DNA from 3 places in the Alteromonas sp. genome. Region 2 is predicted to be linked to each of the others. Evidence: predicted binding sites of a transcription regulator. Region 2 holds the regulator's gene; each other region holds the start of a gene.

Region 1 (3,288 bases), on a different contig from region 2:
AAATGTAGAAGCGACACCTCCGTAGGTAGCAAAGAAACCTTTTACAGATTCCGCTTCACTGGTAACGAGAAAATGGAGATCCCGCTCAACGGTCTGCCTGGTTTTATCGCTGACAATATTGAGCAGGAAAATCGTTGCTACAATCAGTAACAATGCGATAGCACCGCCAACAATGAGCACAAATTTTTTCTGAAGTGAGAGTGATTTCATACGCGTTCCCGTGTTTGTGTTTCACCTTCCATATTCGGGAGTTGGTGAAATCTTTTTTATAAGTTTATGTTTTTAACGGCAGTCATCTTCACTTCTACAGTAAATTGAACGATAAAAAAAGTGCATTCCTCGTCTTTTGTACAGTTCATTACCTACTGATTTTATTATTCTTTTCATTAGATAACACTAATAAAAAGAGTTAAACGGTCTACAGAGGTCTTCTTACAAGACGGTTCGCCTTTCAGGATATTGATTTTTTAAAACCCGGTTTTTTCACACAAAAAAAGAAGCCAGCTTTTCAGCTGGCTTCTCATTTGATTAACTGTCTATTGATTTGTCGTTTCATGCGCAGCCTTTCACTGGCTGCCGGACATAAATCTTACAATTTTTCTTCTGTTTCGCCTTCGGCTTCTTCAGGCTTTACTGTTTTTTGAGCCAGTAACTCTGCACGCAGCTTGGTTTCGATGTCGTTAGCGATATCAGGGTTATCTTTCAGGAACGCCATTACGTTCGCTTTACCCTGACCAATACGGTCACCGTTGTAGCTATACCAGGCACCGGCTTTATCAACCAGCTTCTGCTTCACACCAAGGTCAATAAGTTCAGCTTCCTTACTGATACCCTCGCCGTAACGAATCATGAATTCCGCCTGCTTAAACGGTGGTGCAACTTTGTTCTTCACCACTTTCACACGGGTTTCGTTACCAACAACCTCATCACCTTCTTTAACCGCACCTATACGACGGATATCGAGACGCACAGAGGCATAGAATTTCAGGGCGTTACCACCGGTTGTGGTTTCAGGGTTACCGAACATAACACCAATCTTCATACGGATCTGGTTGATGAAGATACACAGCGTATTTGATTTCTTGATGTTAGCGGTAAGCTTACGCAGCGCCTGAGACATCAGACGTGCCTGAAGACCCACGTGAGAATCACCCATCTCACCTTCAATCTCTGCTTTCGGTGTTAATGCAGCTACCGAGTCAACAATTACTACGTCAACAGCGCCTGAACGAACAAGCATGTCACAAATTTCCAATGCCTGCTCACCGGTATCAGGCTGAGAGACCAGCAGATCATCTATGTTTACGCCCAGCTTTCTTGCATAGACAGGATCTAGTGCGTGTTCCGCATCAACGAATGCACAGGTTTTGCCTTTCTTTTGCGCTTCAGCGATAACTTGCAGTGTCAGGGTTGTTTTACCTGATGATTCAGGACCGTAGATTTCAACAACACGCCCGCAAGGTAAACCGCCTATTCCAAGTGCAATGTCGATACTGAGTGAACCGGTAGAAATGGCTTCGATATCATGCGCCTGATTGTCACCCAGACGCATAATGGCACCTTTACCAAATTGCTTTTCAATTTGGCCAAGAGCGGCGGAAAGAGCTTTGTTTTTGTTGTCGTCCACGATATTATCCTCAAGATAATGACTGTCCGGTAGTTACCCTGTCGTATTACGCTGCCACTTTTACTTCTGTTATTTTTTAACTTCCGCAAAATATAATTCGGTCAGCGCTTCAGTAACTCACGAAACGTAATTCGAATGTTGAGTGCATTTTATACTGTATAAGCATACAGTCAAGTAAGATTTCACAATTAGTCTGTCAAATCCCGTTTTATTCAGCAACCAGTCGTTGGTACAGATAAGAAATTGCATGGGCGATGGCCTGTTCCCGCACCGCTAACCGGTCACCTGAAAATACGTGACGCTGCGTGTTCAGTTCACCGTCTATCATAAAGCCAAACCAGACCGTACCCACCGGCTTTTCCGCCGAACCGCCGCCAGGCCCTGCAATACCACTCACCGACACACCAACCTGCGCACCACTTTCCTGAACAACACCCTGCACCATTTCAGCAACAGTGTGTTCCGACACTGCACCAAATTTCGCCAGCGTTTCAGCTTTCACCCCAATAAGTGATTGCTTAGCCGCGTTTGAATAAGTGACCCAGGATTGATTGAACCAGTCAGAGCTACCGGAAACGGAGGTTAATACGTAAGCAATTCCACCACCGGTACAAGACTCAGCACATGACACATGCCAGTTTCGCCGGCGAAGCACATCTCCGGTGGCAACCACCTGTTTAAGTAACGCACTGTCTTGTGAAACAGTTGAAAAATCTGCGCTCATACGAATAATACTCACCAATGAATTAATTCCGTTGTACCATTTTACACATTTAGCAAACTGTAAAGACAGAAAGTTGGCCTGATGAAAACTTTGTAGTGAAGTTCGCTGATGGTAGGGGGAGCGTAACTGCATTTGAAACACGCCGTAAACCCATCCCTGGGGGCTCGGCTGCCGCATCCATGCGGCAGACGGTTTCAAATGCAATTACGCCCCCCGACCGCGCGCCCTTCACAACTAGCAACATCGCGCCAGAATAAACAAAGAGGTTTTCTTGGAATCACATACGCCGATGATGCGCCAGTATCTGGCCATAAAAGCACAACATCCTAATATTTTACTGTTTTACCGGATGGGAGACTTTTATGAACTCTTCTATGACGATGCCAAAAAGGCCGCACACCTGCTGGATATTTCATTAACAGCCAGAGGCAAATCCGGCGGTGAACCCATTCCCATGGCGGGAGTGCCTTATCACGCAGTGGAAGGTTACCTGGCGCGCCTGGTAAAAATGGGCGAGTCTGTGGCGATTTGTGAGCAGATTGGCGATCCTGCTACCAGCAAAGGGCCGGTAGAACGTCAAGTTCAGCGTATTGTCACCCCGGGCACAGTCACCGATGAAGCACTATTAGAAGAGCGTCGTGATAACCTGCTTGCTGCAGTGTGCGGTCACAGCATGCAGTACGGCGTTGCCACCCTCGATATCAGCAGCGGACGTTTTCTGGTGGTTGAATGTGACAGTGATGAACAATTGCTGGCCGAATTGCAACGCCTTAATCCTGCGGAACTGCTTTATCCGGAAGGATTCGAAGGTTTACCTCTTATTGAAAAACGAAAAGGTTTACGTCGCCGTCCCGAATGGGAGTTTGATCCGCAAACGGCAACAGAGCAACTCAATCAGCAATTCGGCACCAAATCACTGGATGGATTCGGCATCAAC
Region 2 (3,288 bases):
GTGGTCAGCAATGGTTGCGGAGCATCAATATCAAAAGCCGGAAACATTACCCCGGCCAGTGGTGCAATCACCACCGGATTTTTCAGAAGCTTTGAACTTACATCTGCAATCAGACTACGAAGGCTTACTGCTTTACTGAGATCAATCTCAATCAGCACAATGGCAACAGCAAATAAAACACAAACGGTGATGATTGTCGCAATGAGCACTGGCGTCTGCGTTTCGCTTCCTGCTACCGCCATGAGCAAGGGAAAGCCCATAAATCCGGTATTGGCGTAACTGGTGTTTAGCCCGTCTATTGCACTCTCTGATAACGACATATTACGTTTCTTTTGTACTGCGACAGTAAGCGTAAAAATGACAAACACGGCGAGGGTGAAGCTCAAAACAAAACCCGGTTGCCAGAGAGACGCAATGGCAGACGTTGCTGTGATGTCAAAAAGCAGCGCAGGCAACGCCAGCCAGACAACAAATTTATTGAGTTGTGTAGTGGCAGAGTCGTTCAGCAAATCCCTTTTGCGTAAATACCAGCCAAGGAATATGAGGGCAAATATGGGGAATATGAGCGTGAAAACAGACAACATGAAATGACAGGTGATCAGGGAACCGGCGGTCAGATTACCTTTAGTCTTATCATTCAATCCAATATAGAATTGAGTTAATTCTGATACAAGTATTGAATCGTAATGGATATAAAACCCTTAAGATATTTTATTGCGGTAGCAGAAACCGGTCATGTGGGTCGGGCTGCGCAGCGGCTAAACATCACTCAGCCACCTCTCAGCCGACAGATCGCACTGCTGGAAGAAGAGCTGGGTACGGCATTGTTCAGCCGTCACCCGAAAGGCGTGAGCCTGACTGCCGCAGGAGAGCAGTTTTACCGCGACAGCAAAACCATATTGCAATCGGTCAGCAAAGCTGCGGAACGGGCGAGAGCGACCGGTGCCGGAAAGTCGGGAAGCTTGTCTGTGGGATTCATGATGCATGCGGCTTATAACATTGTGCCTGAACTGGCCAGACAGTTTATGTCCCGCTATCCCGCTGTGTCCTTTCATATTCAGGAAGTTATTCCCTTTGAGTTAATTAACGGCGTTACTTCTGCGCAGTTTGATGCCGCCATCATGTTAAAGCCGGCGACCTCCCGCGGACTGGAAATGCTGTCTTTGCGCACTGAAGCACTCTGTCTGGCAGTGCACAAACACCACCGGCTGGCCGTGGCAAAAAAAGTCTGCGCAGAGGATTTAGTTGACGAAAAATTCATTGTTACGCCCCACAATGTGGCGCCGGAGCTGCGTAACACCATTGAACAGTACTGTGCTGGAGCGAACTTTGTGCCCCGTGTGGTGTTAGAAACCCAGTTACAGCAAACCATCGTGTCGCTGGTGGCCAGTGAAGTAGGGATTGCGCTTGTGCCTGAACCGTTGAAGCAGGTGTGTCCGCCGGATGTGGTTCTGCTGCCGCTGAACAGAGCGCCGGTGGTGGAATATGTGCTGGTATGGCAGCAGGACAACAGCAACCCGGCGCTGGCACGATTTATTGAGTGCGCCACGGAATAACCGTAATAATTTCGCCGGCAGCTCTTGTCAAACCAGCGCAACTGTATATACTCACAGGAACTGTATAGAAAAACAGGGCTGTTTATGCGTCCACTTACTCCAAGACAAACGGAAGTTCTCGAACTGATCAAAACCACCATGCTGGAAACCGGCATGCCGCCCACCCGTGCGGAAATTGCGAAGCAATTAGGGTTTAAATCAGCTAATGCAGCAGAAGAGCATTTAAAGGCGCTGGCCCGTAAAGGTGTAATCGAAATTCTGGCGGGTACCTCACGGGGTATAAAGCTGAATATTCCGCTGGAAGCAGAAAACGATGAAGACGCAGGCTTACCGTTAATCGGCCGTGTTGCGGCAGGTGAACCTATTCTGGCGCAGGAACATGTGGAAATGCATTACAAGGTCGATCCTGATCTGTTCCACCCCCGTGCGGATTTCCTGTTACGTGTAAACGGTATGAGTATGAAAGATATCGGTATTCTGGATGGTGATCTACTTGCCGTTCACCGTACTACTGACGTGCACAATGGGCAGGTAGTTGTTGCCAGGGTTGATGAGGATGTCACGGTAAAACGTCTGGAAAAACGCGGCCGCGAAGTATGGCTGCATGCAGAAAATGAAGAATTCGATACCATCAAGGTGGATCTTGCTGCTGAACCATTCAACATTGAAGGTCTGGCTGTAGGTGTTATCCGCAATGCTGACTGGATGTAAGTCTTTTCGCTAAGCGCGGTGCAATAACTATTGTGTGCGCTGGCCACAGCACTGAAAATTGGAAGGGCGATGATGTGAACCATCATCGCCCTTTTTCTTTACTATTGGCTGGTATGTGCAAAGTGCAGTGTCTTCAGCGCCAGCAGAAAAACATCAGCATTGTCTTCACCACTGACATTTTTTACTACAGTAACCGCTGTTTTATGTTCACGGCAAAGAATGGTCATTGTAATGCCGCCCATACTGCCACCTGAGTGCATCACAGCATCAGGAATATCGTCCATCAAAGCCAGCGCGCTGGCATTGTCTTTATACGCTTTACGTTGTTTGTAATCACCAAATCCGGTTTTCCAGCCTATGCCGAAGCCCACGGTTTCACCATTATTGAGCCTGGCTGGAGTAAACATGGCGCGGGTAGTCTCTGGTTTCAGGTAATCGCTTGCAACATGGGCTACAGCAAACCGGACAATATCTGACGGCGTAGAAATAAAACCGCCGCCGGCCCATTTATAGCTGTGATCCGTTTGTGGCGCATTAATCAGCTCACCTTCGTGTACGGTGTAAGGTCTCGCCCGGTGATCGATGATGGTGTACTGGTCGTCAAATACCGTGTTGTCCAGTTTCAGCGGCGCAAACACTTCTTCGTTAATGATGGCGCGGAAATTCCTGGACGGGTCAGCCCCTTCCATTGCGGCACTGACCAGTGTCCAGGCAAACGTTGAATAACGGTGATCTGTGCCGGGTGCAAACAGCAGAGGATCATCTTTAAACATTGCCAGTGCACTGTCGATATCCGGATAACTTTCATTCAGAAGAAATTCATTGGCCCCTTCTTTGTAGTGCCTGATACCGGCTGTATGTGAGGTAAGCTGGCGCAAAGTAATGACCGGTTTATCAGCAGGCCATGCGCTGACGTATTCAGTGACCGGTTTATCCAGGTCAATGTTGCCCGCTTCCGCAAGACGCATTAATCCGGCGGTGGCGATGAGTTTAGAGACACTGCCGATACGCACCTTGTGAT
Region 3 (3,288 bases), on a different contig from region 2:
CTCCTCTTCTGCCTGAGAGGCAAGCCGGTGAATATGGAAGATTTCAATCACGTCCACGTTATCATCAACAACGTGCACCACCTCGTCCTTCTCAGCTCCGGAGAGGCAAGCCTGAACTTTGTCGCAAAAGCGGGTGTGCTGGTGCTGCATGGCAAAAACAAGACGTCTTTTGTTGAGTGCAACGGCTTTACCTGAATTCAGGTACTGCTCTGCCTGACTGTTACAGGCCTGCACCCTTAACTGGCTGTCGCAAACTACAAACGCCGTTTTAATGTGCTCGTAAACACCCTGCGCCAGTTGTCTTTGTTGGCGAAATATTTCTTCATCACGGAAGAAGCGGGCTGCACGGACAAAGTGCGGCACTAAACGTTTGAAAGCAACTTCTTCGTATTTTGAAAAATCGTCATCCTGCTCAGAGCGGCAAACACCGAGATATGCTTCATAGCGTTCGTCCCGCAACACCAGTGCTGCCAGTGTTTTTTCTGCATCCAGCGGAGTCAGTACTTTCCCTGCAATCGCAGTAAAATGTTCTGAACTTCGAAATGCGGGTGAACAGGTATCAAAGATATCCCCTTCATGGAGCCGGAAGAAAAAAGGTTTAAGGGCGGAAAGTGAAGATAAATCCACTTCTGGGGGAAAGGACGGGCAACCCTCACCGGCGGTCTTCATACGCCAGGCAACTTCTCTGTCGTTGATCACATCGCGCAGAACAAGAAATGTTTTGTTGGCCAGAAACACTTTGTTGCACTGCGCCAGCACCCTGCCCCATTTACGGGTTAGTGCAGCGTCATAAATTTCAATAATCAGTTTATCGAAATCAATGGTTTCGTTATCTACGTTGTAATCCATGACTATCCCGTCATTTACGGCGCGGCGGAGCAAGGTTACTTACCCTTTGCGTATAGCCGCTTTATTTACGCTACGCACCCGACACCGTGAATACTATTTCCTGTGTGAATAGCACTGTACAGGTAAACTTTAACAAAGTGTATATTTTCCACATACTTAGCCTTTAGTCTAATTTTGAGACTTCTTTTTAACATCAGTCACATGGCACGGTAGAATAATGATTCCCTTTGCCTTACTGTATAAATTCACAGCCTGCTCTGGCATAATCTGCCGGTCTGAAATTAATTACGCTGGTGATCTGCCCGATGGATGTATCTTTACTTCTCGACGACCTAAATGACAAACAACGCGAAGCCGTTGCTGCCCCTCAGTCGAACATGCTGGTGCTTGCAGGCGCCGGTAGTGGTAAAACACGGGTACTGGTTCACCGCATCGCCTGGCTGATGGAAGTAGAGAACATCGCGCCTTTTTCAATTCTGGCGGTAACCTTTACAAATAAAGCAGCCAAGGAAATGCGCGGCCGGATTGAACATCTGATGAAGCGCAGCATGCACACCATGTGGATGGGTACCTTCCACGGTCTGGCGCATCGTCTACTCAGAGCACATCACGCCGAAGCCGGCTTGCCGGAAAATTTCCAAATACTGGATTCCGACGACCAGTACAGGTTGATCCGCCGTATTCTGAAAGCGCTGAATCTGGATGAGAAGCACTGGCCGCCAAGACAGGTACAGTGGTACATCAATGGCAATAAAGATGAAGGCTTAAGACCTCAGCACATCGATACCCATAACGATCATACCCAGCAGAAGATGCGCGATATTTATGCGGCCTACCAGGAGTCCTGTGACCGCTCCGGGCTGGTTGATTTTGCCGAACTGCTTTTGCGGGCACATGAGTTGTGGGCCCGTAATCCCGAGATTCTGGCTCACTACCAAAAACGTTTCCGCGCGGTACTGGTCGACGAATTCCAGGACACCAATAACATTCAGTACGCCTGGCTGCGCATGCTGTGCAGCACCGGCGAAAACACCATCATGATTGTGGGCGACGACGATCAGTCAATTTATGGCTGGCGTGGTGCAAATGTCGATAATATACATAAGTTTCTGAAGGACTTCCCGAAGCCGGAAACCATCCGTCTTGAACAGAATTACCGCTCCACCAGCACAATTCTGAAAGCCGCAAACGCGGTGATCGACAACAACACCGACCGGCTCGGCAAAGAGCTCTGGACTGACGGTGCTGACGGTGAACTGGTATCTGTCTATGCCGGTTTCAACGAACTGGATGAAGCCCGCTTTATTGTGTCGCAAATTAAGAGCTGGCTGCAGCAGGGTAATGCCCTCAGTGAAAGTGCCATTCTATACCGCAATAATGCTCAGTCCCGTGTACTGGAAGAAGCGCTGTTGCATGAAGGACTGGCTTACCGGATTTACGGTGGTCTGCGATTCTTCGAACGCCAGGAAATTAAAGATGCGCTGGGTTATCTGCGCATGGTTAACCACCCTCATGATGACGCTGCCTACGAGCGGGTAGTTAATACACCCAGCCGCGGCATGGGTGAGAAAACCCTGTCAGCCATTCGTGAGACGGCCAGAGCGCACAACAGCTCGTTGTGGCAGGCCAGCAATTTGTTACTTACCGACGGTTCCCTGAAAGGCCGTGCAGCTAACGCCTTGCAGAGTTTTATTGTACTGATAACCGATCTTGAACAGGCAATGGCAGATTTACCACTGGAAGAACAGGCCGACAAAGCTATCAAACATTCCGGCCTGTATGCCATGTACCAGGCTGAAAAAGGTGAGAAAGCTCAGGCACGCCTGGAAAACCTTGAGGAACTGGTCACCGCTTGTAAGCAGTTTATCGTGCCGGAAGAAGCCGATGAAATGACGCCGCTGAGTGCATTTCTGGCTCATGCCTCACTGGAAGCCGGTGAAACACAGGCTGACACCGACCAGGATGCGGTTCAGATGATGACCATTCACACCGCCAAAGGCCTGGAGTTTCCGCTGGTCTTTATGGCCGGTGTTGAAGAAGGCATGTTCCCCAGCCAGATGACCAATGATGAGCCAGGCCGAATGGAAGAGGAACGCCGTCTGGCCTACGTGGGTATGACACGGGCCATGAAAAAGCTCTTTATTACCTATGCGGAAAGCCGCAGGCTTTATGGTCAGGACAAGTATCATACGGCGTCGCGGTTTATCCGCGAAATTCCGTCGGAATGCGTGGAAGAAGTACGGTTAAAATCCACGGTATCCCGCCCTGTTCATAACCGCTTTTCACGGGCGACGTCCCACGAAAGTTTTGAACAAACCGGGTTTCAGTTGGGTCAGCGTGTCATGCACCGCAAATTCGGTGAGGGCGTTGTGCTCAACTATGAAGGTTCCGGCGATCACGCCAGAGTGCAGGTGAATTTCGACGAGTTCGGCAGCAAAT

What was found. Region 2 encodes LexA, which represses DNA repair genes until DNA is damaged. Its sites were predicted from a motif close to TACTGTATNNNNATACAGTA; they were not measured.
Region 1: the regulator LexA is predicted to act here: its motif matches at 1,780-1,799, upstream of recA (recombinase RecA).
Region 3: the regulator LexA is predicted to act here: its motif matches at 1,083-1,102, upstream of uvrD (DNA helicase II).

Annotation. Positions count from the first base shown of each region.
Region 1 covers NZ_CFHOXV010000002.1:41,825-45,112, reverse strand. The annotation lists gene AC4PME_RS01755 (methyl-accepting chemotaxis protein) at 1-210, opposite strand, end outside; gene recA (recombinase RecA) at 590-1,627, opposite strand; gene AC4PME_RS01745 (CinA family protein) at 1,836-2,351, opposite strand; gene mutS (DNA mismatch repair protein MutS) at 2,641-3,288, shown strand, end outside.
Region 2 covers NZ_CFHOXV010000005.1:89,489-92,776, forward strand. The annotation lists gene AC4PME_RS05400 (AEC family transporter) at 1-584, opposite strand, end outside; gene AC4PME_RS05405 (LysR family transcriptional regulator) at 687-1,556, shown strand; gene lexA (transcriptional repressor LexA) at 1,641-2,267, shown strand; gene AC4PME_RS05415 (serine hydrolase domain-containing protein) at 2,369-3,288, opposite strand, start outside.
Region 3 covers NZ_CFHOXV010000018.1:23,594-26,881, reverse strand. The annotation lists gene AC4PME_RS11525 (hypothetical protein) at 1-849, opposite strand, end outside; gene uvrD (DNA helicase II) at 1,155-3,288, shown strand, end outside.